Regions from separate parts of the Dokdonella aquatica genome, predicted to be linked through region 1. Evidence: predicted binding sites of a transcription regulator. Region 1 holds the regulator's gene; each other region holds the start of a gene.
The links. The regulator sigma-54, encoded in region 1, starts transcription at its own class of promoters, with help from an activator protein. The targets are predictions, from matches to a motif close to TGGCACGNGCNTTGC.

Region 1 (2,264 bases):
GGAAGGGCATCGCGGGTGGTCTTGCGGAATCAGCCGGAAGTATTGCATCGGCATGCGCGCGTTGTCGCGCGTGGACCACCGTGCCGCGGTGTCCCGCCGCACGAGGCGGCGGGACGGGCAGGGAATCAGGCGTAACGCGCGTCGCGTACGTCGTGGTTGTGGTGGTCGGTGACCTTTTCCTTGTGCTTGCGCACCTGGTTGGTCAGCTTGTCGGCCAGTGCGTCGATCGCGGCGTACATGTCGGGGGCGACGGCATCGGCATGCAGCGCCTTGCCGGAGACGGTCAGGGTCGCTTCGGCCTTGTGCAGCAGCTTCTCGACGCTGAGCACGATCGACACGTCATGCAAGTGATCGAAATGCTTCGTCAAGCGCTCGAGTTTCGCCTCGGCGTGCTCGCGCAGCGCGGGCGTGACGTCGATCTGGTGGCCTTTGACGGTGATCTGCATGACTGCCTCCTTCGTGGTTCGCCTCGGCAGGTGCCTCGGCGTTTGAAAAAGCATGGCGCTGATCGTGTGACCTGCGATGGCTCCGAGTGTTCCCCAGACGACATGATCGTCGTGTGAAGAAATCGCTCAGCCGAGCCGGCAGCGGTCGTTGGATGACGGAATGTTCAGGGCTTCCCGGTACTTGGCGACGGTGCGGCGCGCGACGCTGATGCCGCGGCGGTTCAGTTCGGCGGCGAGCGCCTGGTCCGACAGCGGGCGTGCGGCCTTCTCGTCGTCGATGAGCTTGCGGATCATGGCCTGGATCGCCGTGGCCGAGGCGGCGCCGCCGTCGACCGTCGACACGCCGCTCGAGAAGAAGTACTTGAACTCGAACGTGCCGCGCGGGGTGTGCAGGTACTTGCGCGTGGTGACGCGCGAGACCGTCGATTCGTGCATCTCGATCTCCTCGGCGACATCGCGCAGCACGAGCGGGCGCATCGCCTCGGCGCCGAATTCGAGGAAGCCCTGCTGTGCGCGCACGATCGCCTGCGCCACCTTGAGCATGGTCTCGGCGCGCGTCTTGAGGCTCTTGATGAGCCAACGGGCTTCCTGCAGCTGGCCGCGCAGGTAGTTCGCATCGTCGCGGCGCGCGCGCGCGATCAGGCTGGCGTAATGCTCGTTGATCGCGAGGCGCGGCTGGCAGTTGGCCGACAGCGAGACCTGCCAGCGTCCGTTGACCTTGACGGCGTAGGCATCGGGTGCGACGAACTCCGACGGGCCGCTCGAGAAACCCGCGCCCGGTTTGGGCGTCAGCGAGCGCACGAGCGCGATCGCGACATCGAGCTGCTCGGGTGTCGCGCGCAGTTTCTGGCACAGGCGAGCGCGATCGTTGCGGGCAAGCGTCTCGAGGTGTTCCGCGACGAGCTGGCGCGCGGTGTCGAGGCCGGGTGTGTCGACGTCGAAACCGTCGAGCTGGACCTCGAGGCACTCACGCAGCGAGCGCGAGGCGACGCCGACGGGGTCGAAGCGCTGGACGAGGTGGCGCACGGCCTCGACCTCGTCCTCGCCGACCGCGAACAGGCCGACGAGGCTGCCCGCGATCGCCTCGTTGGACTCGGACAGGTAACCGTCCTCGCCGATCGCCTCGATGATCGCCGTCGCGATGGCGCGGTCTCGCGCCGACAGTGGGGTCAGGTTCAGCTGCCAGAGCAGGTGGTCGCGCAGGTCCTCGGCTTCGGCGTCCTGCGACTCGAGGCCTTCGTCGTCGGCACCCGCGGCATTGCGATGTTCGTTGCGCTCGGCGCCGAGGTCGAGCGGGCCATCGTCGAAATCGGGCGTGGCGTCGATGGGTTCGGCGTCCGACGCCGTCTCGACCGGCACGCTGTCGGTGTAGTCCTGGAGCGCGACCTGCTCCTCCTCCGTGGCTTCGTCCTCCTCGGCCTCGGCGAGGTCGAGAAGCGGGTTCGATTCCAGCGCGAGGTTCAGTTCCAGCTCGAGCTCCATGCTCGACAGCTGCAACAGCTTGATCGCCTGCTGCAGCTGGGGCGTAAGGGCCAGTTGGGACTGGACGCGGAGTTGTAGCGCGGGTTTCATGCCCCAGCGGTCTTCAGTGCAGTTGCATGCAATCCTAACGCCAAGCCAACGGGGCGTCATGTCTTGACGGCGGCGCGATGCAGGTCCAACCTCCGGGGCTGACCTCGGCCGAACCTGTTTCCTCCCGACGGCATGCCGCATCACCGCGTGCGACCGTCGTCGCGATGCGCCGGCGGCGTCTTCCCTCGATCTTGCCGGAAGCGGCGCTCCTGCCGTCACGAACTGTGCGTCGCACGGCCTGTGTCG
Region 2 (2,264 bases), 1.8 Mb from region 1:
GCGGCGATCGAGTACTCGCCGGGCGGCATCGCGTTGCCGTCGGCGTCGAGGCCGTCCCAGGTGAAGCGCGTGGTGCCAGCAGCGGGCGCACCGAGGTCGATCTCGCGCACGAGCTTGCCGTTCGAGTCGGTGATGCGGACCTTCACCGAGGTCGCATCCTTGGGCACGTCGACTGCGCCGGCCAGGCCGTCGGCGCCGAGCACGCCCTTCTGCGACGGCACGAGCACGCTGCGGCCGATCAGGCCGACCGCGCCGAGCGACTGGTCGGACTGGATCGCGCCGGCAAGCTGGGCGAACGAGTTCTGCAGGCCCTGCATGCCCGAGACCATGCTGAACTGCGAGATCTGATTGAAGAAGCTGGTCGGATCCATCGGCTGCGACGGATCCTGCGAGCGCAGCTGCGCGATCATGAGGCGCAGGAAATCGGTCTGCGTGAGGTTTTCGCTGCCGCTCGACACGGGCGCATTCGCGTACGCCGCGTTCATCGAGTTGGTGATGGTGGAAAGGTCGGTCATCGTGGCGCTCCTCAGCGACCCAGCTCGAGCGTCTTGAGCATGAGCTGCTTGGCGGTGTTCATGACCTCGACATCGTTCTGGTAGGCACGCGAGGCCGAGATCATGTTGACGAGCTCGTCGACCGGGTTGACGTTCGACGTGAAGACGTAGCCTTCCTCGTTGGCGAGCGGGTTGCCGGGCTCGTAGCGCGTGCCGCCGGGCAGCGGACTCTCGCTGACGCCCGTCGCACGCACGCCCGTGGCCGGACCGGTGCGGCCGAAGCCGTCGCGCATGACCTCGAAGACGGGCGACTTGGCGCGGTAGACCTCATCCGGCGACGACGCCACGCTGTCGGCGTTGGCGAGGTTGGAGGCGGTCGTGTTGAGGCGCAGCGACTGCGCACTCATGCCGCTGGCGGCGGTATCGAAGACGCGGAAGAAGGACATGGTCAGGTTCCCGTGATGGCCGTGCGCAGGGTGCGGATCTGTCCGCTGATGAAGGACAGGCTGGCCTGGTAGCGCACCGAGTTCTCGGCGAAGGCGGTCTGCTCGACGTTCGCGTCGACCGTGTTGCCGTCGAGCGAGGGCTGCAGCGGTACGCGGTAGAGCACCGCGCCGGTGCCGCCGCCGCTGGTGTCGACGTGGCCTTCGGTCGATGCCGTCATCGCCAGCGACGCGTTCTTCGACGCCGCGCCGAGCGCGGCGCGGAAATCGATGTCGCGCGCCTGGAACTGCGGCGTGTCGGCGTTCGCGAGATTGGTCGCGAGCACCTGCGCGCGCTTCTGCCAGACCGCCAGGGCACGGGTGTGGATGCCGAAAATGTCGTTGGGTGCGTTGCTCATGGCCGACGCTCTCCGCGGGGGTACGCGACGATTTGAGCAAGAGCTATGCCACGAGCCATTTATTTCTTTTGAATCAATGCATTGAGCATTCTCTTTACAAATCGATCGGCGATCCCGGAGCGGGCGTGACGGAAAACCGACGCGGCTCGTGGGCGGGTTCGCCGGCACTCCTGCCCGGCCGGATCGGCGCCGCCGACCGATGCCGGGCAACCGCTGCATGTGTCCCCGCACGCGCGATGGCGCGATGCCGGCACGCAGCACGCTCCTCGGGTTGCGGCTGTCCGACGACCGTTACGCGAGGCCACAGCGACTCGCGGTGCCGCGTGCGCGCCGATCGCGACGCGATGGCACAAGCCTTGCTCTTCAGTTTCCGCGAACGCTGCCGATAACCCTGGCAGCCCCAACGGAAACCCCCGTCGATGTGCGCCACGAGCCGACATCACGCCGATCCACGCATCGAACGCCGCATCCACGGCGTCGCGGGCGGCCGTGTCGGCAAATTGACGCTCGCCCTCGCACTCGCGACATCGCTGGCCGCGTCCGCGCAGCAGGATCCCGTCGCCGCCGTCATGGCCGCGGCGACCGAGCGCGTACGCGAGCATCACGCCGGCGCGGAAGGCGAGCTCGAGGTGCGCGCGCGTGCGCCCGACGCACGCCTGCGCCTGACGGCCTGCGACGGACCGCTGGCCACCGAGCTCGCGATGCCGCAACGCCAGGCACCGACCGCATCCGTACGCGTGCGCTGCACGGGCAGCGCGGCATGGAACGTCAACATCCTCCTCGACGTGAGCCTGCGTCGCGACGTGCTCGTCGCCGCACGGCCGTTCGCGCGCGGTGAGTCGCTTGTCGCGGCAGACCTGCGCACCGAGACGCGCGACGTCATGCGGCTGCCGTACGGCTACATCGCCGATGCAGCGTCGATCGACGGC
Region 3 (2,264 bases), 560 kb from region 1:
GCGATGCAGTTCGCGCGCGAAAACCTCCTTGCCCGACCCGGTCTCGCCCTGCAGCAGGATCGGCACGTTCGCGTTGAGCAGGCGCACGCTGCGGTCGAGCTGTGCGCTCGCGACCGCATTGAACGCCGGCCGCGGCGCACGCGGCGTGACACGCTCGCCGGCGGCGACGACGGCCGCCGCACGCGGACGCGACGGCGGCGCCGGGTCGGTGCGCGCGGGCACGAGATCACCGACGCGGTCGACGCGCGCGTACAGCGTCGTGCCGACGTGGTCGCGCAGGCAGGTCATCGCGTCGGTGCGCGGCATCGGCGAGGCGATGAGTTCGTCGTAGCGACGGCGGCCCAGTTCGTCCCACGACAGGCCGAACAGTTCGAGCGCATGGCGGTTCGCGGCGACGAGGCGATGGTCGCGGAATGCGAGCAGGCCTTCGCGCGCGGTGCCGAGCAGCGCGGGATCCGAATGCAGGCGCAGCAGCAGCGACCACTCGCGCGAAGTCTCGGCGAACAGCCGGTGCTCGATGTGATCGACCGCGAAGCGCACCATGCCGAGTGCGTGCATGTGGTGCACCGACGATTCGCCCGACAGGTCGAGCACGCCGGCGAGGCGGCCGTACGGATCGATGATCGGCGAGGCCGAGCAGCTCAGGATGCGGTGCGGCGCGAAGTAGTGCTCGGCACCACGCACCTCGACCGGGCGGCGCTCGACCAGCGCGGTGCCGATCGCGTTGGTGCCGGTGTGGCGTTCGCTCCACATGACGCCGGGCCGCAGCGCGACGCGCGAGGCCTTGTCGAGGAAATCGGCGCTGCCGAGCGCATCGAGCACGACGCCATCCGGCGAGGCCAGCGTGACGATGCTGCCGGTGCCGCGCGCGTCCGCGTACAGCGACTCGAGCTCGGGCCGGCACAGGCGCCGCAGCGCCTCGAAGCGGTCGGTGAGCTCGCTCATCTCACCCTGCGTCATCGGCTCGACACGCGGGCGCATCTCGGCCGAGAGGCCGAAGCCGGCGCAACGCTGCCACGACTCGAGGATCGTGTCGGGCACGAGTCCGCGCGGGGCGTCACCGCTGTCGAAGAAGCGCCGGCGCGCAGCCTGCAGCGATGCGTTCGGGGGGTTGCGGTTCATGGCGGAATCCCGTGTGTCGCATTTTGCGACACTGTCGAGGGAGGGTGTTCCGATACTGCGCACAGCCTTCCGGAGCGTGCAACTGCCGGTACAGCAAGGCTTTTGCTGCAACACAGCATATCCATGCCGAACCCGGCGGAAAGGCTCTGCGGGACGCTGTGCTACACCGCAACATCGGCGCGTGGAGGCGGCGCTTGGCACGTCCGATGCTCCACAGGAGGGGCCATTCCTCTCCACCGGAGTTCCCGCGTCATGACCAAGCTCGAACAGCAGCAACTCGCCCAGCGTCCCCCGTTCAAGGCCCGCTACGGGAACTTCATCGGCGGCGAGTGGCGCGCGCCCGTCAACGGCAAGTACTTCGAGAACATCACGCCCGTGACCGGGCAGACCTGCGGCGAAATCCCGCGTTCGGACAAGGACGACATCGAGGCCGCGCTCGACGCCGCGCACGCCGCGAAGGACGCATGGGGCCGCACCTCGGTCGCCGAGCGCGCCAACATCCTCAACCGCATCGCGGACCGCATCGAGCAGAACCTCGAGCTGCTCGCCTACGCCGAGACCTGGGACAACGGCAAGCCGATCCGCGAGACGCTCAACGCCGACATCCCGCTCGCGGTCGACCACTTCCGCTACTTCGCCGGCGCCGTGCGCGCGCAGGAAGGCGGCATCAGCGAGATCGATGCCGACACGGTCGCCTACCACTTCCACGAGCCGCTCGGCGTCGTCGGCCAGATCATCCCGTGGAACTTCCCGCTGCTCATGGCCGTGTGGAAGCTTGCGCCGGCACTCGCCGCGGGCAACTGCGTCGTGCTCAAGCCCGCCGAGCAGACTCCGGCCAGCATCCTCGTGCTCGCGGAGATCATCGGCGACCTGCTGCCGGCCGGCGTGCTCAACATCGTCAACGGCTTCGGCCTCGAGGCCGGCAAGCCGCTCGCCTCGAACCCGCGCATCGCCAAGATCGCGTTCACGGGCGAGACCACGACCGGCCGCCTGATCATGCAGTACGCCTCGCAGAACCTGATCCCGGTGACGCTCGAGCTCGGCGGCAAGTCGCCGAACATCTTCTTCGAGGACGTCATGGCCGAGGACGACGACTTCCTCGACAAGGCGATCGAGGGCTTCGTGCTGTTCGCGTTCAACCA

Region 2: flgB (flagellar basal body rod protein FlgB) is a predicted target of sigma-54. The motif match lies at 1,372-1,386, and genes of this name have one in related genera.
Region 3: adh (aldehyde dehydrogenase) is a predicted target of sigma-54. The motif match lies at 1,318-1,332, and genes of this name have one in related genera.

The regions. Positions count from the first base shown of each region.
Region 1 is NZ_CP197094.1:3,065,283-3,067,546, forward strand. It holds gene ACQQ2N_RS13690 (PTS sugar transporter subunit IIA) at 1-10, opposite strand, end outside; gene hpf (ribosome hibernation-promoting factor, HPF/YfiA family) at 126-446, opposite strand; gene ACQQ2N_RS13700 (RNA polymerase factor sigma-54) at 573-2,018, opposite strand.
Region 2 is NZ_CP197094.1:1,253,317-1,255,580, forward strand. It holds gene ACQQ2N_RS05580 (flagellar hook assembly protein FlgD) at 1-515, opposite strand, end outside; gene flgC (flagellar basal body rod protein FlgC) at 527-940, opposite strand; gene flgB (flagellar basal body rod protein FlgB) at 943-1,335, opposite strand; gene flgA (flagellar basal body P-ring formation chaperone FlgA) at 1,755-2,264, shown strand, end outside.
Region 3 is NZ_CP197094.1:2,505,782-2,508,045, reverse strand. It holds gene ACQQ2N_RS11080 (sigma-54-dependent Fis family transcriptional regulator) at 1-1,122, opposite strand, end outside; gene adh (aldehyde dehydrogenase) at 1,375-2,264, shown strand, end outside.